Regions from separate parts of the Neotabrizicola shimadae genome, predicted to be linked through region 3. Evidence: riboswitches for the same ligand, from Rfam matches in the RefSeq annotation. Region 3 holds a riboswitch; each other region holds the start of a gene.
What was found. A riboswitch is a leader RNA that binds a small molecule or an ion and turns the genes downstream of it on or off. The one in region 3 is predicted to bind cobalamin.
Positions count from the first base shown of each region.

Region 1 (6,057 bases), 1.0 Mb from region 3:
CAGCGCCGCGGCATCGGTGGCAAGCAGGCCCCGCTCCGGGGACGGCGCAAGGCCCAGCCGGTCGCAAGCGGCATGAACTGCCGCCGCGACATCTGTCACGGACATCGCCTGACGCAGACACGGCAGGCGCTCGGGCGAGAGGCTATCGACCCAGGCAGCAAGACCCGGGTCGCGCGATCTGCGCCAGATCGCCGCCGCAATACCCGGATCGTGAATGCGCCCAAGGCCCTCTGCCTTGTCCGAGGCGGCCACCCAGACGGCACGCGGAAGCGGTTTGCGGACCACCCGGATCATGCGGCTTTCGCACCCCATTGCGGGAAGGGGTCAGGCAGGTTGCGCCAAGCTTGCGGGGTGAAGTCGCAACTTGTCATCAAAGCCCCATTCAGCGCGGCGCAGATCGCCTCACGATCCAAGCCCGCCCCGATGAACACGATCTCTTGCCGCCGATCGCCCCAGGGTTCGGCCCATTTCGAGGCAATTTCGGCTTGCGCGTCGGGGTGCTTGGGCAGCCGCTCGGCCGGAACGCTGGCCCACCAGCGCCCCAGGGGCGTGACCGAGGACATCGCACCCGCCAGGCTGAACTCGGCCACCCAGTCGGGCCTGGTGGCGATCCAGAAATGCCCCTTTGCGCGGATCACACCCGGCAGCGGGCCGTTCAGGACGGCATGGATCTTCGCCGGGTGGAAGGGCTCGCGGGCGTAGTAGACGAAAGAGGAAATGCCATACTCCTCGGTTTCCGGCGTGTGATTGGCAAAACCGTACAGCTCCTTGGCCCACATCGGGTGGGTATGCGCCTCGTCAAAGTCGAAGAGCCCGGTGTCGAAGATGTCGTCCGGATTCACGCGGGAATGGCTGGTCTCGATCACGCGCGCGTCGGGGTTCAGGGCGCGAACGATCTTGCGGGCGGCATCGACCTGCGCAGGCGTGGCGTCCGCGACCTTGTTCAGCACGATGACATCGGCGAATTCCATCTGCTCGGTCAGCAGGTTCACGAGGCTGCGGTTGTCCTGATCACCAAGGCTTTCGCCCCGGTCGGCCAGGAAATCGTGGCTGGAGAAGTCTTTGAGCAGGTTCACCGCATCCACGACCGTCACCATCGTATCAAGTCGCGCAACATCGGAGAGACTGACACCCCTTTCGTCACGGAAGTCGAAGGTCGCCGCTACCGGTAAAGGCTCGGCGATCCCTGTGCTTTCAATCAGGAGGTAGTCAAAGCGACCTTCGGAGGCCAGCCGCCGCACCTCGGTCAGAAGGTCGTCGCGCAGAGTGCAGCAAATGCAGCCGTTGGTCATTTCGACCAGTTTTTCTTCAGACCGGCTCAGCTCTGCCCCTTCGCGCACCAGGTCGGCGTCGATGTTCACCTCGGACATGTCGTTGACGATCACGGCGACCCGGCGTCCGTCGCGGTTGTTCAACACGTGGTTCAATAGGGTTGTCTTCCCGGCCCCGAGAAAGCCGGACAGGACGGTGACGGGAAGGCGGGGATCTTGCTGGCTGGAGGGCATGGTTCGTTCTGTTATGTTATACTATAACCTTTGATCTAGCGCGAATCAAAAGAGGGTGCAATGTCGTTCGGCGGTTTTGTCCGGTCGGAACAGGACTTGATCCGGCCTGTCGACGACTGCATGTTCGCGACTGATGGTTCCCGGCCAAACCACGCGCGGCCGGGTGAAAAGGGAATACGGTGTGGTGTAGGCATCAGCCGCCAAATCCGTGACTGCCCCCGCAACTGTAAGCGGCGAGCGACCCCCGATGCCACTGGCCATACGTGTTTGGACACGAAGGCTGGGAAGGTGGGGCAAGCCCAGACCCGTGAGTCAGGAGACCTGCCATCGACGTCAGCAACCACCGGGCGGGGTGCCCCGGAAGGAGACTTCGATGGACGATCAACCGCGGCGGCCGGTGAGCGCACCTGCCTATTCCGTGGCGCAATCCGCGCCGCATCAGATTCTGGTCTGCAAGGCCTGCAAGCACAAGAGCAGCAGTTGCGCGCCGGGCTTTGCCCTTCTGAAGAAGCTGCGAGCGGCCATCGCGGCGGCGGGCCTTGGTGACGAATTCGAGGTGTCGGGCACCGCCTGTCTTGCAGGCTGCGTGCCCGAACACGGCGGGCCCTGTGTCGTCGGCTGGCGGGCCAATGCCAAGGCGACCTGGCTCTTCGGCGACATCGACCCGGCCCAGCCGATTGACGATCTGGTCGAGTTCTCGCGCCTTTACGCAGCGTTGGAGGACGGCTGGATGTCTGGACGTGATTGCCCCCGCGGCTTTGCGACAACACGCTGGCGCGGATTCCCGCGGCGATGATCGTCACTCGCGAAGGGGCGATCCAGTGAACGCGGTTGAGCTTTCCGGCGTCGCCTGGGGCCCGAAAGGGCGGCCCGACATCCTTGCCGACATCAGCTTTGCCGTGCCACAGGGTCAGATCATGGCGATCTGCGGGGCGAACGGGGCCGGGAAATCCTCGCTTCTGCGGCTGATCTATCGCCACCAGGCGCCGCGCCGGGGCACCGTGCGGCTGATGGGCAAGGATATCTGGCTGATGGGCGCACCCGAGGCTGCGCGCCAGCTTGCCGCCGTGCTGCAGGAACAACCCACCGATTTCGCGCTGACCGCCCGGCAGATCGTGGCGCTTGGCCGCCTTCCGCATCGGCGAGGTTGGGGCGCGGGTCTGTCCACGCCCGGAGGCGAGGACGCCGCGATCATCGAGGCCGCCCTTTTGCGGATGGGCCTGGCCGGCATGGCCGGCCGCGCTTTCGGCACGCTGTCGGGCGGGGAACGCCAACGGGTCATGGTTGCCCGTGCGCTGGCCCAACAGCCGCGCGTGATCGTGCTGGACGAGCCGACGAACCATCTGGATATCCGCCACCAGCTGGAGCTTCTGGCGCTGCTGAAGGGTCTTGGCCTGACCGTCATTGCCACTTTGCATGACCTGACCCTGGCCGCCGAATTTGCCGAGCGCATGCTGATCCTGCGTGAAGGCCGCATCCTGGCCGACGGCCCACCCGAAATGGCCCTGACCGAGGCGACGCTCGCCCAGGCCTTCAACGTGCGTGCGCGCATCGACCGCACCGGCGATGCCCCGCGCTTTTCCTTCCACCTCTGATCCAAAGGACCCCAAGATGATCCGTCTTTCGCTTGCCGCCTTCCTTCTGTCTGCCTCCTCGGCGCTTGCCTACCCTGTCACCGTGAAAAGCTGCGCCCGCGAGGTGACTTTCGACGCTGCCCCCACCCGCGCCATCTCGAACGACGTGAACCTGACCGAGATGATGCTGGTCCTGGGCCTACGCGACCAGATGGTTGGCTATACCGGCATCTCCGGCTGGAAGACGCTGGACGAGGAAATGCGCGCGGGCGTGGCCGAACTGCCGGAACTGTCGGCCAAGTATCCGACCAAGGAAGTGCTGGCCGGCGCCGAGCCGGACTTCTTCTTCGCCGGCTGGAACTACGGCATGAAGGTCGGTGGCGAGGTCACGCCCGAGACGCTGGAACCCTTGGGCATCAAGACCTACGAGCTGACCGAAAGCTGCATCCACATCGGCCCGAAGGCCAGGTCCAGCATGGATGACATGTACAACGACATCCTGAACCTGGGGACCATCTTCGGGGTCGAGGCCAAGGCGCAGGATCTGGTCGCAGGCTGGAAGGCGCGGCTTGAGGAAGTGACGTCGGGCGTGGACCGTAGCGCTCCCTTGCGCGTCTTCGTCTATGACAGCGGCGAAGAGGCGCCCTTCACCGCCGGCGCCTATGCCATGCCGACCGCGCTGATCGAAGCGGCGGGCGGGGTCAACATCATGTCCGACCTGGAAAAAAGCTGGGCCGAGATCGGCTGGGAACCGGTGGTGGAGCGCAACCCCGAGGTCGTGGTCATCGTGAACTACGGCGATGTCACGGCCGAGCAGAAGATTGCCTTCATGAAAGAGAACCCGGCCTTCGCCAATATCGACGCGGTGAAGAACGACCGCTTCGTCGTTCTGGAATATGTCGAGGCGACGCCAGGCCCCCGCAACATCAAGGCGGTGGAAAAGCTGGTCGCGGGCTTCTGGGGGCAATAGGCCATGGTTGACGCCGCCGCCCCCGCATCGCTAACCCGCAAGATCGGTACCGGCACCGGCATCGCCCTTGCGGCGGCCGCGGTGCTGCTCATATCGGCCGTCGTTGCGGTGTCAGTGGGGGCGGTGGCCATTCCCTTGAGCACGGTCTGGGGCGTCGCCCTGGACCGCATCCTGCCGGGCGTGGTCACCCCGGACTGGAACGCCGGTCGTGCCAACATCGTCTGGGAGATCCGCTTTCCCCGGGTGGTGCTGGCGGGGCTGGTCGGGGCGGGGCTTGGCCTTGTCGGGGCGGCGCTGCAATCGGTGACTCGCAACCCGCTGGCGGACCCGCATCTGTTGGGCATCTCGTCCGGCGGGGCCTTTGGTGCGGTTGCGGCGCTGATGCACACCGGACTGTTCCTTGGCCTTCTGACCGTGCCGCTGATGGCCTTTGGCGGGGCGCTCGTCGCGACCGTCATGGTGCTGGGCGTGGCCCAACTGGCCGGGGCCAGCAGCGCCGACCGGCTGGTTCTGGCGGGGGTCGCAGTCAGCTTTGTCATCATGGCCTGCGCCAACATCCTGATCTTCCTCGGCGATCCGCGTGCCACGCATACCGTCGTGTTCTGGATGCTGGGCGGGCTTGGCCTTGCGCAATGGAACCACCTGATCTGGCCGGTGGCGGTGCTCGTCCCCTGCGGCCTCTGGCTTTGGGCGCAGGCCGGGCGGCTGAACGCCATGAGCCTGGGCGACGAGACCGCCGCCAGTCTCGGGGTCGAGGTCGGCCGCTTCCGCCTGACCGTCTTTGTCGCCGCCGCCCTTGTCACCGGGGTGATGGTGGCCTTTTCCGGCCTGATCGGATTTGTCGGCCTGATGATGCCGCATCTGGTGCGGCTGGTCGTGGGCGGCGACAATGCCCAGGTGCTGCCAGCCTCGGCCTTCGCCGGGGCGGTCTTCCTGATCTTGGCCGATGCCGCTGCCCGTGTCGTCATGGCACCCGAGGACGTGCCGATCGGCGTCGTCACCGGCCTGATCGGCGGGGTGTTCTTCATCTGGATGATGGCGAAGCGGCGGTGAAAGGCTGCTTTGTGGCAATTGCCGTTGCCACCTCACCTAGGCTGACCGTCCGCAGTGGGCCGTAGTTGCGCTTCAACCGCACGCGGCCGACTAGCGCGAACCTGCACAGCGCGCAGGGACGGCATCCGCGTCAACCGCGTTCTGGTCGCTCAGTACGTGGCAGCGTGACGGAGGTGGCTCCGCGGCGCGACTAATTCGATCCGCTTGTTGAAGTGGGCACTTGCTTTCCTGTCTTCTTTGGTCGCGGGATGGCTAGCGCTTCAGTCTGGGTCACGATGGTTCGCAGCTCATGATCTGTCAGCGCAGCGGCGGCCACGTTCAGGCGGTCAAGTAGCTGCGTCCTCTCGGTTTGCGGTCTCGGATCGGCCATGCCCAAGAGCTCGTCCGCGGAAATGTTCAGGACACGGGCGATCTTGACCAGCGTAACGAGGTCCGGTTCGCGCTGGTCGTTGGCGTAGTTGGCATATCGCCGCTCGTCCAGGCCGCACAGCCGCGCTGCCTCGGCATTCGAGATTCCAAGCTGGGCCGCACGCGCTTTGAGGTTCTTGGCAAAGATGTCCATCCCGAACGTACTGTTCGGTTTTCCCACTTCACTCCATGTACGATGCGGGTATCATCAAAGAGAACAAAATGTTCTTAATGGGTTCGAATGGGTGCGTCAGGTTCAGCCGATTTCGTGAGTGTGCTTGGCGAAGGGGAGGCCCCCCTCTACGTGACACGGTGGTCGAGGCTTTCGCTTGTCGGGTGGAATTTGCTCGCTGCGCCGCTGTACATGCTCGGGCTGCCCTTGCTGCTGGAACCCAGTACGCAAGGCAAAGCCTATGTGCTCTTGGCGATTGCTGTGCACATCAGCGGGTGGGCCTACGCGGCTTGGGCGGGACGCAGCGTGATCGTCACAGATCGGCGGCTTGTCTACCACGCTGCCTTGTCCAGGTTCGTCCGCTCCGTGCCACTA
Region 1 is NZ_CP069370.1:2,517,041-2,523,097, reverse strand. Features, by position in the region: gene JO391_RS12230 (DUF1826 domain-containing protein) at 1-294, opposite strand, end outside; gene JO391_RS12225 (GTP-binding protein) at 291-1,505, opposite strand; cobalamin riboswitch at 1,623-1,848, shown strand; gene JO391_RS21525 (DUF1636 family protein) at 1,879-2,301, shown strand; gene JO391_RS12220 (ABC transporter ATP-binding protein) at 2,327-3,100, shown strand; gene JO391_RS12215 (ABC transporter substrate-binding protein) at 3,117-4,049, shown strand; gene JO391_RS12210 (FecCD family ABC transporter permease) at 4,053-5,102, shown strand; gene JO391_RS12205 (helix-turn-helix domain-containing protein) at 5,293-5,664, opposite strand; gene JO391_RS12200 (YdbT family protein) at 5,890-6,057, shown strand, end outside.
Region 1: another riboswitch for cobalamin. It lies ahead of JO391_RS21525 (DUF1636 family protein); the one in region 3 lies ahead of JO391_RS17225 (DUF1636 family protein).

Region 2 (6,057 bases), 760 kb from region 3:
AGTTCCTTGACGCTGGGCGCGCCGGCCGGGAAGGGCTGGGTCAGCTGGCCGATGGACCCGTCCGACAGGCCGAGGACGATCTTGTCGGGCGCCGTGCCTGCCGCCTTCATCGCCTTGGCCGCCTCGACGGCGCGGCCTTCCGGCGTGTCCGGTCCGTATTGATAGCGTTCGGCCCCGGCAAAGCCGGTCGGCCCGCCGATCATGCCCGGCGCCAGCTCCTGCGCCCAGGCCTGCCCGATCCAGCGCGGCGCGATCAAGGCGCCGGCACCGACAATTCCCCATCGCGCGCCGGTTCCTAGGAACCCGCGCCGCGTCAAGCGACGTCCGATCATGAGATCCTCCCTCAAGCCCTCTCCCGGAGCCCGTGGCGGGTTTGTGCGGCGACTCGGCGGCAAGTGTCAATCAATTTGTTATATGCTAAACATCATTTTGATGCTCTATTCTTGAAGGAAAGATGCCGCAGTTGCGAGATTCTCGAGGCCCTCATGCACGTTTCGTCGATGATTGCCGCAATGACATCAAGAAGCTGCATGATTTGCGACTGCAGAAAGGATCAGGCGATCCATAGCGCGAGGCCAACCGGCCACCAGATGACGCGAATCGCCAGCGCAATGATGTCTTTTAAATCAGTGTGTCCCGGCGCGGCCCCCGTCACCCTGTTGACCCGCCCTCGCCCTGGCCCTAGCTGCTGGTCGGGAACATCCGGAAGACCGTCATGCTGCGCGCCACACTGACCGACATCGCCCGCGAGGCCGGGGTTTCCCCTGCCACTGTCGACCGCGTCCTGAACGACCGGCCCGGCGTCAAGGAACACACGCGACAGCACGTCCTGTCCGTTGCACAGCGGCTTGGCTATGTCGCCGTCAGCGCGCCCTCGACGCCAGCGGTCCGGCTGGCCTTCCTGCTGCCCCAGGGCACCAATTCCTTCATCCGGATGCTTCAGGCACAGATCGAGACCCAGGCCGCGGCGCTGGACGGCGTGGAAACCCTGGTCGAGACCATCGAAGGTTTCGATCCCGCGGCCCTTTCAGAAAGGCTGGCGCGGATGAAGGGCGCCGTCGACGGCCTCGGCGTCATCGCGCTGGACCATCCCGTCGTGCGCGAGGCGCTGCGCGGGCTGGCGGCCTCGGGCGTCAGGATCGTCACCCTCTGCTCCGATATCCAGAACGTGCCCCGCGCGGCCTATATCGGCACCGACAACCGGCAGGCGGGCCGCCTCGCTGGCTATCTGATGGGCCGCTTCCTCGGCACGGGCAGCCAGGGCAAGGTGGCGCTCTTCGCAGGCTCCCTGTCCTACCGCGGGCATCAGGAGCGCGAGATGGGCTTCCGCCAGATCCTGCACGAGGAATTCCCCGGCCTGCAGATCGTGGAACTGCGCGAGATGCTGGACGACCGCGAGAATTCCTGGCGCGAGGCGATGGCGCTGTTCGACCGCCACCCCGACCTTGCCGCGATCTACAATGTCGGCGGCGGCTCTTACGGCATCGGCCGGGCGATGAAGGATCGCGGGCTTGCGCAGCGCGTCGTGCTCATCGGCCACGAGGCGACCGAGGGCAACAAGGCGCTGCTGCTGGACGGCACGATGGACGCGGTGATCGACCAGAACGCCCGTGTCGAGGCGCGCGAGGCGCTGGCCACGCTGATCGCCGGTGTGCGCGGGTTGCCCTACACCCCGGTCCAGCCGCGCCAGCACGTCATCTTCCGCGAGAACCTGCCCGACGAGTGACCCAAGCCACGGCCGCAAGGGCGATTGCGCCCGTGCGGGCTCGGCGGTATCTGGGGTTGGTCTGGTGCCCGGCCTGCGAGGGTCGGGATAATCGGGAATGCGGTGAAACTCCGCAACGTGCCCAACGCTGTAAGGTGGACGGGGCCGCAGATGCCACTGACCTCGGTCGGGAAGGCGCGGCGCCGGAGGAAACCGAGTCAGAAGACCGGCCAGACGAAACCGGGGCGCAGGCTGGCCGACCTGTACCCCGTTTCGACGACAGGGGAACCGATTGTCCAGTCCTGCCCAACCCGCCTCTGCCGCGCTGGTCGCGGCCCCCCCCTTTCCAGAGGCCGACCGCGCCGCGGTCTACCGTGCCATCCACAGCCGCCGCGACGTGCGCAGCCAGTTCACCCCGCGTCCGGTGGACGATGCCACCCTGCTGCGGCTTCTGGATGCCGCCCACCATGCGCCCTCGGTTGGCTTCATGCAGCCGTGGAACTTCATCGTCATCCGCGACAACGGCGTGAAGGGCCGGGTTCAGGCCGCCTTCGCCGAGGCCAATGCCGAGGCCGCCACGCTCTTTCCGGCCGAACGCCGGCCGCTCTATTCGGCGCTGAAGCTGGAAGGCATCACCGCCGCGCCGGTCAACCTCTGCGTCACCTGCGACCGCAGCCGGGGCGGCCCGGTCATCCTGGGCCGCACCCATGCCCCCGAGATGGACCTCTATTCCACCGTCTGCGCGGTACAGAACCTCTGGCTCGCGGCACGGGCCGAAGGTATCGGTGTCGGCTGGGTCAGCATCTTCCGCGAGGGGGCGCTCAAACGGATCCTCAATCTGCCCGATCAGGTCGTGCCTGTCGCCTATCTGTGCCTTGGCCATGTCGACGAGCTTCATGCCGAGCCCGAACTGCAGGCGCGCGGCTGGCGCAGCCGCCTGCCGCTGGAAGACCTGGTGTTCCATGACGGCTGGGGCCAGCGTGACGGCTGATCCCCTGCCCCCCGGCGCCCGCGTCGCCCTGCCCTGCCATTTCGGCGAATGGCTCCAGGGCCGCATCGGCCCTGCCGGGCCGGTCGGCCTTGTCACGCTGTTGCCCGCGGTCACCGGCCTGGCGGGCCAGCGCCGGGCCGGTGCGCTGGCGGCCTGCCGGTTCGGCCAGGGCGCGGGGCTCATCCCCCTGCCCCGCCTGCGCCGCTTCCTGAACGATCTGGGCCTGCCGCCCAAGGGGCGCTACCTGCTGAAACCGCGCTTCGTGCCAGGGTCGGGCACCGGCATGTCCACCGCCTCGCTTCTGGCCGTGGCACGCCTTGCAGGATACGCCGGCCCGCGCGGCTGCCTTGTGCGCGCCTGCCTTCGCGCCGAAGGCGCCAGCGACCCGCTGATGCTGGACCACCCCGACCGCCATCTCTGGGCCTCGCGGCAGGGCGAGGTGCTGATGGGCCTGCCGCCGCCGCCGAGGGCCGAGCTTCTTGTCGGCTTCTGGGGTCCGCCCGAAAGGACGCGGGCCGAAGACTGCGACTACGCCGACATCTCCGACCTGGTTTCGGACTGGTCCAATGCGCCCGGCCTTGCCGGCTGCGCCGCGCTCGCCAGCGAAAGCGCGCGTCGCTGCCAGGCCCGGCGCGGACCCGCCTCCGACCCGACCGCCGACCTCGCCCGCGCCCTGGGTGCCCTGGGCTTTGCACGGTCCCATTCCGGTCCGGCCAGGGCGCTGATCTTCGCGCCTGGCAGCGTGCCGCCTGAAGGTCCGCAAATCCTTCGCGCCGCCGGCTACACCGGCGTCGAGCGTCTTGCGACGGCCACCTGACCCGGCCTCCGGGCCGGGACGCCCTGCCTGGTCAGCGACATTCCTGCAGTTGAACCTCGTAGCGCGCAGACCGCGCGCCCACCCGGTTCGCCACGTCCACAAGCCAGGGCTTGTTGTTGTAGCTGCCATTGGCAAAGCCCGTGCGGCCCTCGTGATAGGCCAGGTATTGCGACCGCGCATCCGTCTTCGAGATGCCCAGCCGTTCGGCCGAACCATCCATGTACCAGCCCATGAAATCGGTGGCATCGCGAATGTTGTCGCGCTTGGCGCCGCGGCCGCCTTCCTCGTCCTGATACTCTTCCCAGGTGCCGTCCAGCGCCTGGGCATAGCCATAGGCCGAAGACTGGCGCCCCATCGGGATGATGCCCAGCGCATAGCGGTGCGGCGTGCGGGCGTTGCCCACGAAACTCGACTCCTGGTAGATTGTCGCCATCTGCACATGGACGGGCACGCCCCACTTGCGCTCGGTGGCTTCCATCGCCCGCAGGTACTGCGGTCGCTCGCGCGCGATGGCGCAGGCATCCTCGACATTGCGCGGCGCCGAAAAGTTGCCGCCTCCACAGGAGGCAAGGAACAGCAACAACATCGACGCGCGGAGAGTTCTGCTCATCTGCCCCTCGCGTTCTCTTTTTTGCGCAGTCTAGGTGAAGTGCCGCCGGGGGGAAACCCGTCAAGAGACGCCGCAGCGATCAGATTCCCGCGAGGATGCATGTCTGCCACGGCCGATCGAAGGGCCCGGCCAGCGAACCTGTTGATCCGGATTGTTTCCTTGGCCCCTTCGCGCCAAGAATGGACTCTTTTTGACCAAACGCGTAATAATGATCATGGGGGTACAGATGCAGACGACGCTTGCAAAATATCATATCGGCCAGGTGCTGCGTCATCGCAAGCACCCGTTCCGGGGCGTCGTCTTTGATGTGGACGCCATGTTTTCGAACACCGAGGAATGGTACGAGAACATCCCCGAAGAAAGCCGCCCCTCGAAGGACCAGCCCTTCTATCACCTGCTGGCCGAAAACGACCAAAGCTATTATGTCGCCTATGTCTCGGAACAGAACCTCGTCCCCGATGACACGGGCGAGCCGGTCACGCACCCCGACCTGGGCGACCTGTTCGGCGATTTCGAGGACGGGCGCTATCCGCTGCAAGTGCGCCTGAACTGACGCTCACCTTTCGCTAACCCCGCTGCCCTAACCTGACCCCGATGATGGATTCGGAGGTCGCGTATGGAACTTGTGGCAGAGGAACGCCCCGGATTGCTGCTGGTCTCAGTCGGGGCCGAACGGATCGACGCCGCGGCGGCAATCCAGTTCAAGGACCGGATGCGCGAACTCGTCCAGGCGCATGATGGCACCACCCGCATCATGCTGGACATGTCGCGCGTGGCCTTCCTCGATTCCAGCGGCCTTGGCGCGGTGGTCGCGGTATTGAAACTGGTGGGCCCCGACCGGCAGCTTGAACTCGCAGGGCTCACGCCCACGGTGGAAAAGGTCTTTCGCCTCACACGGATGGACAGCGTCTTCACCGTCCATCCCCTCGTGCCCGACGGGCCGCGCAATGCCGGATGATCCAGACGGCGCTGACCTGACGCTGGTCATTCCCGGCGACGCCCTGGCCGTCCGCCAGGCGCTTCAGGCCATGGTCGCGGCGCTGACCTCTCGCGGCCTGCCTCCAGACGACCGGGGCACCGCCGAAATCGTGCTGGCCGAGGTGCTGAACAACATCGTCGAACATGCCTATGCCGGGCGCCAGGGCGTCATCCAGGTGACGATCCGGCTGGATGCCGCGGCGCTCGAATGCCGGGTGGTGGACGATGGCCAGCCGATGCCGGGCGATGCCATGCCCCCCGGCGATCCTCCCCCTGTCCCGCCCGAGGGCGACCCTGCCGAGGGTGGGTTCGGCTGGTTCCTGATCCGCAGCCTGTCGCAGGATCTGACCTACCGCCGCACCGATGGGCGCAACCTCCTGTCCTTCCGCCTGGCAACCTCCGCCGCCTGACGCCCCCGGTTTTCTTCGGCGCGCCCCCGGTCTAGGCTGGGCACGAAAAGGGGGACCCATGCGCGATTTCCAGCTTCCCGGCCGCTCGGCCGTCTATGCCACCAACGGCCTGTGCGCCACCTCGCATCCGCTGGCCGCCAAGGTCGCGGTGGACATGCTGCAGGCCGGCGGCAACGCCGCCGACGCCGCCATTGCCGCGGCCGTCCTCCTTGGCATCTGCGAACCGCAGATGACCGGGATCGGCGGCGATTGCTTCGTGCTGGTCAAGCCCGCCGGCACCGAGGATGTCGTGGCGCTGAACGGCTCGGGCCGCGCGCCGATGGGGCTGGATGCCGCAACCCTGCGCGCAAGGGGCCTGACCGCCATGCCGATCCGCGGCATTGAATCGGTCACCATGCCCGGCGCCATCGACGCCTTTTGCCGACTGAACGCCGACTACGGCCTGAAGGGGCTGGACGAAGTGCTCGCCCCCGCCATCCGCTACGCCGAAGAAGGCGTGCCCGTCGCCCCGCGCGTGGCCTTCGACTGGGCCGCCGATGGCGAGGC
Region 2 is NZ_CP069370.1:2,791,911-2,797,967, forward strand. Features, by position in the region: gene JO391_RS13640 (extracellular solute-binding protein) at 1-332, opposite strand, end outside; gene JO391_RS13645 (LacI family DNA-binding transcriptional regulator) at 716-1,726, shown strand; cobalamin riboswitch at 1,772-1,954, shown strand; gene bluB (5,6-dimethylbenzimidazole synthase) at 1,998-2,696, shown strand; gene JO391_RS13655 (propanediol utilization protein) at 2,686-3,513, shown strand; gene JO391_RS13660 (transglycosylase SLT domain-containing protein) at 3,545-4,123, opposite strand; gene hspQ (heat shock protein HspQ) at 4,350-4,676, shown strand; gene JO391_RS13670 (STAS domain-containing protein) at 4,740-5,081, shown strand; gene JO391_RS13675 (ATP-binding protein) at 5,071-5,511, shown strand; gene JO391_RS13680 (gamma-glutamyltransferase family protein) at 5,570-6,057, shown strand, end outside.
Region 2: another riboswitch for cobalamin. It lies ahead of bluB (5,6-dimethylbenzimidazole synthase); the one in region 3 lies ahead of JO391_RS17225 (DUF1636 family protein).

Region 3 (6,057 bases):
GAGAACCCGTTGGCATGCGGCTTGAAGGTCAAGGGGGGCACGGGCTGGGGCAGCTTCAGGCTTTCCAGGACGTTGTACTTCTCAAGCTGGGCGTGCTGGCTGGGGATCGTCGTGCGCAGCACGGTGTCCAGGCGTTCGGACCAGAAACCGCCGGTGATCGTCACATCGGCGAAGGGGACGGATGAATAGCGGCGCATGGCTCCTCCCCGGTGGCTTGCGTCCCTGCCCGGCCCGGCTCGGCGGACAGCTTGAGACAGGACAGTGACCGTCCCGGCCCCCCTGTCAAGCGCATCCCGTCCAGGGGCGGCGCGATGCACTGCGGGCTAGCGCCGCCGCGACATCAGCCAGATGAAGAAGATGCCGCCGCACAGACCCGTCACCACGCCGATGGGCAGGTCTTCGGGCGCCATCACCACGCGGGCGACAGCATCGGCCCAGATCAGGAACACCGCCCCTGCAAAGGCCGAACCCGGCAGCACCACGGCGTTGTTGCCCCCGGCCACCAGCCGCACCAGATGCGGCATCATCAGCCCGACAAAGCCGATCAGGCCGGAAAACGCCACCATCACCCCGGTGATCAGCGCGGCCACGACAAAGACCGCCAGACGGAACCGCGCCACCGGGATGCCCAGCGTCGCCGCGGTTTCATCGCCAAGCGACATCGCGTTCAGCGCGGTCGATTGAGTCATCAGCCACAGCCCGCCGGGCACCAGCACCGCCAGCGGCCACAGCAGATGCGGCCACTGCGCCAGACCCAGCCCGCCCAGCATCCAGAACACCACGGTATGCGTGGCCTTCGGATCGCCCAGAAAGATCAGGATGTTGGCCGCCGCCATGATGACGAAGCTCACCGCCACCCCCGCCAGCACCAGCCGGTCGGCCGAGGTGGCGCCCGCCACCTGCGCCACGCCCAGCACCAGAAGCGTGGCCAGCAGCGCGCCTCCAAAGGCCATCAGCGGCACGGTCAGAAGGCCCAGGAACAGCCCCGTGTGCATCAGCGCCGCAATCGCACCGAAGGCTCCACCGGACGAGATGCCCAGGAGGTGAGGGTCGGCCAGCGGATTGCGCGTCACGGCTTGCAGGGCCGCGCCGACGATCCCCAGCCCGGCCCCCACCAGTCCGGCCAGGACCACGCGGGGAAAGCGGATTTCCCAGACGATGTTGGCATGGGCGCGGCTCCAGTCCGGGGCCACGAGCCCCGGCACCAGATGGTCCAGCGCGATGCCCCAGACGGTGCCCAGCGGCAGGTCCACCGCCCCCACCGAAACCGCGACGACCACCGACAGGACCAAGATCCCCGCCGCCGCCAGCGCGATGGCTGCGCGCCGGCCCATGCGGGCGATGCTGACAGAGGCGGTCGTCTCGGCCATGGCTCAGTCAGCGAAGCCGGCGACGAGCTTCTTCACCGCCTCGATGTTGCGCGGGCCGGGCGTCGCCTCGACATATTCCAGCACGACGAAGCGGTCGTTCTTCACCGCGTCGATCTCGGCGAAAGCCGGGTTCGATTTCATGAAGGCGATCTTCTGTTCGGCCGTCACGTCGCCGTAGTTCACGATCACCACAACCTCGGGGTTGCGCTCGACCACGGGTTCCCAGCCGATCTCGGCCCAGGACTTGTCCAGATCGTCCATGATGTTCACGCCGCCCGCCGCCTCGATCATCGCGGTCGGCATGGCATAGCGGCCGGCGGTGAAGGGGGCCTTCTCGCCCGAGTCATAGACGAAGACCCGCACCGGATCGGTCCGGTCCACGCCCTTCGTCACCTCGGCCAGTTCGGCCTGCCAGCCGGCCACCAGCGCCTGCGCGCGGTCCTCGACGCCGAAGATCGTGCCCAGGTTCAGGATGTCGGCATACATGTCCTGCATCGAGCTTTTTTCCTTCGGCCCGATGTGGATGCAGCTCTCGGTCAGCTCATAGACCTTGATCCCCAGGGGCTCCAGCGTCTCGGGCGTCACTTCGCCGCCGACCTTCATGCCATAGTTCCAGCCGGCAAAGAAGAAATCCGGCTCGGCTGCCGCCAGCACCTCCTTGGTCGGGTATTTGGCCGACAGTTCCGGCAGTTCGGCCACGCCTTCGCGCATCACCGGGTCCAGCGTCTTCCAGCCCGAAATGCCGGTATAGCCCACCATCTGGTCCCGCAGGCCGAGCACCAGCATCATCTCGGTCAGGTTCACATCGTTGGAAATCGCCCGGCTGGGGGCAGCATCGAAGGTGACGTCGCGGTTGCAGCTTTTCACGGTCACGGGGAAGGCCGCGGCCGCACCGGCAGACAACAGCAGGGCGGCAAGGGAAAGACGAAGCATGGGTCCTCGCTAGGTTATGAGGGGATCAGAGATGAAAGGAAAAGCGCGGCCGGTCGCCCGAACGGTCGATCCGGCTGCGCACCTCGAAGGCCTGGCCAAGGGTGGTCTCGGTCAGCGCCCGTTCGGGTGGACCGTCGGCAAGGATGCGCCCCTGCCGCAGCACGATGATGCGGTCGGCATGTTCGGCGGCCAGCGTCAGGTCGTGCAGCGTGGTGACCACGGTCAACCCGGTGCCGCGCAACAGCGCCAGCAGTTCCAGTTGGTGGCGGATGTCCAGATGGTTCGTCGGCTCGTCCAGCACCAGAACCTGCGGTTCCTGCGCCAGGGCGCGGGCCACCATCACCCGCTGCCGCTCGCCCCCCGACAAGGTTCCGAAGGGCCGGTCGGCCAGCGCCACAAGGTCAAGCCGCACCAGTGCGCCGGTGATCACCGCCTCGTCGTCGGCACCGGGCGAGGACAGGCCGGCGAAAAGCCCACGCCGGTGCGGCAGACGGCCCAGCGCCACGATCTGCCGCGCGGTCAGGGCGAAATCCGTGGGCTGTTCCTGCAGCACGGCGGCGACCACCCGCGCCGCTTCGGGCGCGCTCATCAGCCAGATGTCGCGACCCCGCAGCAGCACCGTCCCGCGCCGCGGCGGCTGGAACCGGTAGATCAGCCGCAGAAGCGAGGACTTGCCCGCCCCGTTGGCGCCGCAGATCGCCAGCAATTCGCCGCGCGGCACCTGGAACGACAGGTCATGAAGGATCTCGGGGCCGCCCGCCGGCCCCCATGTCACGCCGCGCAATTCGATGTCTGGCGTCATTGCACGACCTCTTCGCCAGTCACGATCAGCGCGGCGGGGATGCGGGCCAGCACATGTTCGGCCAGCTTGCCGGGCCGGTCGGCTGCGCGGCACCAGCCGTCGTCAAGGTCGCGGTAGAGCCGGGCAAAGGCCACCAGATCGTCGATGTCCTCATCCGGGCTGATGTCGCCGAACAACCAGGTCGCCTTGGACGTGGCCCGCCAGGCCACGGTGCAGGGCCGGTCGCAGCCCGCCATGCAGGCGGTGCCTGAAACCTCGAAGCCGTCGCCAAGCCCCGCGGCGGCAATGGCCACGCGCAATCGCTCCAGCAACTGCAGACCGGGTCGGCAGGTGTCGCCCTTGTGACGGCAGGTCTGGCATACGAGAATCTGGTGCCGCGCGCGTTGCGTCACGGCATAGGGGGGCGTGGCCACAGGCCGACGCAGAAGATCATCCATCGCAACTCCTTCCGGGGCACCCCGCCCGGCGTGGTCCATGTTTCGATGGCAGGTCTCCTGACTTGCGGGTCCTTGCTCGCCCCACCTTCCCGGCCCGAAAGCCAGTGGTGATCGGGGGTCGCTCGCCGCCTACAGTTGCGGGGGCAGTCGCGGATTTGGCGCCTGATGGCTACACCTCACCGCGTTCCCTTTTCATCCGGCCAACGTCTTTGACAGGCCGGAAACCATCGAGCCCAATTGGCCCGAGCGGACCCGCGAAGTCAAGTCGGACCATGACAGGTCGGCCGCTGGCCCTCCGCGAGGCGACCGCTAGGTCCCCCGTCGGCCCGCTTTCCCCCTACCGACCAGACGAGAGAGGATAGCGACATCGCGACCTGGCGTGGTATGATAAAAACATGCCACAAATATGCGCAATTTGAGCGGAAAGTGGCGCGTGATAGGATGCAATGCGACTGACGAAGTTTTCCGACTACGCCATTCGGGTTCTGCTGTTCGCTGCAAACCGCCGGGGCGAACGGTGCACCATCGAAGAAGCCGCCCGTGCTTACAGCATTTCGGAAGCGCATTTGCGCAAGGTTGTGCGAGAGCTTTCGCATGCCGGCTTTCTGGTCGGAACCAAGGGGCGGACGGGCGGATTCTCTCTTGCCCGCGACCCTGCAGAAATCCGTATCGGCGACATCCTTCGCGTCACCGAATCCGACTTTGCCTTGTTCGAATGCCAATGCACCACCGGCGATCCCTGCCTCCTGCGCGGCCCATGCAGCCTGCCCGCGGCGGCCGCCAAGGCTGTCCGCGCTTTTCTGGCCGTGTTCGACGAGATGACGCTGGTGGACGTGCTCAGGGAACCGAACCCGCTTGGCCCGCCGCACCTGGCCTGGCCGCCTGCACTCCCAGCTGTCGCGCAAGCCAACCCCGGTCCAACCTGACATGCCGGATGGCGCGGCGGTGGTAGGTGTAGGCGATGTGCAGGTTGCCTTCGGGATCCTGCAGGATCGACGGATAGGACAACTCGCGGTTCAGCCCCTCTCGCGAGTTGTTCGACAACGCCGCGCCTGTGCCCCTGTCAAGCTCGACACGCAGCGGGAAGGTCTCGCCATCGTCGGCTGACACCGCCAGCATCATCGGTGCGCGCGGCACGCCCCAGACTGCGGCCGAGGGCGCAGCCTCGCCCGGCGCCTCGCCCTCGATCTCGTCATAAAGCGAGGCGCGGCGGGCCGACGACATCGCGGCATTGACCGGGTTCAGCACCATGGCGATGCGCCCGTCGGCCAGACGCACCGCCTGGATCGAGGAATTGTTGTTCGGCAATTCGGTCAGTTCCGGCGCGGTCCATGTCAGCCCGCCATCCGCCGACCGGCTGCGCAACACCTGCCGCGCAAAGCGGTCGCGGTAGAAGGCGGGCATCGCCCCTGCCCCGCCCGGCACCGGGTTCATGTGCACCGCGCCCAGGCTGCCCGGCACCGCCCGTGCCTCCCAGCTTTCGCCGCCATCGCGCGACACCAGCATCACCGCATCGTCCTCGCTGCCCGTCCAGCGCCCCGCGGCCGGCGTGATGCAGCGGAACCCCGGCATCAGCCATTCGCCGTGCGGCCCGATCCGGAGGGGCTGGCGGATGAACACGCCCCGGAACCTGCCCACCCGGCGCGGCGGGCCGAACCCGTCCAGCCCGCCGTCCGACACCCGGGCGACGATCTCGCATTCGTCCTGCCGCCCGCCCGGCTGGCTGGTGTGGAACAGCCACAGCCGCCCGTCCGGCGCGGTGAACAGCACCGGGTTCTGCTCGGACCGCCCCGGATCGTCCGACAGCTTCCGCGCAGGCGACCACTGCGCCGCCCCCGGCGCCAGCACCGAACACCAGACAGAGATATCCCCCATCCCCTCCATCGTGCCGCCGAACCACACACAGGCCAGGCTGCCATCCGGCAACAGCGCCAGGTTCGCCGCATGGTTCTGCACCACGGGCGAGGGCAGGAAGGCATCCGCCCGCCCGTCCTCCTGCGCGTGCAGCCGGCCATCCATCGCGGCCACGATCTCTTCGGCGGTCAGTTCGCGGTCGGGGAAGGGGGGCATGGCGCGGGCCTTTCGCTGGTGACGCGATGCAGATCGCAACTTGTCAACTTGCTTGTCAAGCGATTCCTGCGGGGGGAGAAGTCGGAAGTAGAACATAAACTGTTTTATTTCAATATTATAAATAGAGTCCACGCCCCAACACGTCCTGACAACCAGCCTGACAGCCCCTCACTGGAAATAACAAGTTGACAAATCAAGCCCCTAGTTGTCTGTTTTCTCCCGATGCGACTCCGGGCCGGAGGGGCGCGATACAGCGCTGGCCAGGTCGCAAGGATCGGGAGGGAACACATGAACCGCACAACCAGGGATACCGCCGGCCTGACCCGGCGCGGCGTCTTGAAATTCGGCCTGGGCTCCGTCGTGGCGGCCACCGCCTTCGGCTCGGGCGCCCGCATCGTGATGGCCCAGGAGGGCCAGGTGCTGAAGGCGATCAATCCCGCCTTCA
Region 3 is NZ_CP069370.1:3,547,412-3,553,468, reverse strand. Features, by position in the region: gene JO391_RS17245 (glycoside hydrolase family 127 protein) at 1-197, opposite strand, end outside; gene JO391_RS17240 (FecCD family ABC transporter permease) at 324-1,370, opposite strand; gene JO391_RS17235 (ABC transporter substrate-binding protein) at 1,374-2,303, opposite strand; gene JO391_RS17230 (ABC transporter ATP-binding protein) at 2,329-3,105, opposite strand; gene JO391_RS17225 (DUF1636 family protein) at 3,102-3,542, opposite strand; cobalamin riboswitch at 3,573-3,786, opposite strand; gene JO391_RS17220 (RrF2 family transcriptional regulator) at 3,989-4,468, shown strand; gene JO391_RS17215 (sialidase family protein) at 4,380-5,612, opposite strand; gene JO391_RS17210 (ABC transporter substrate-binding protein) at 5,901-6,057, shown strand, end outside.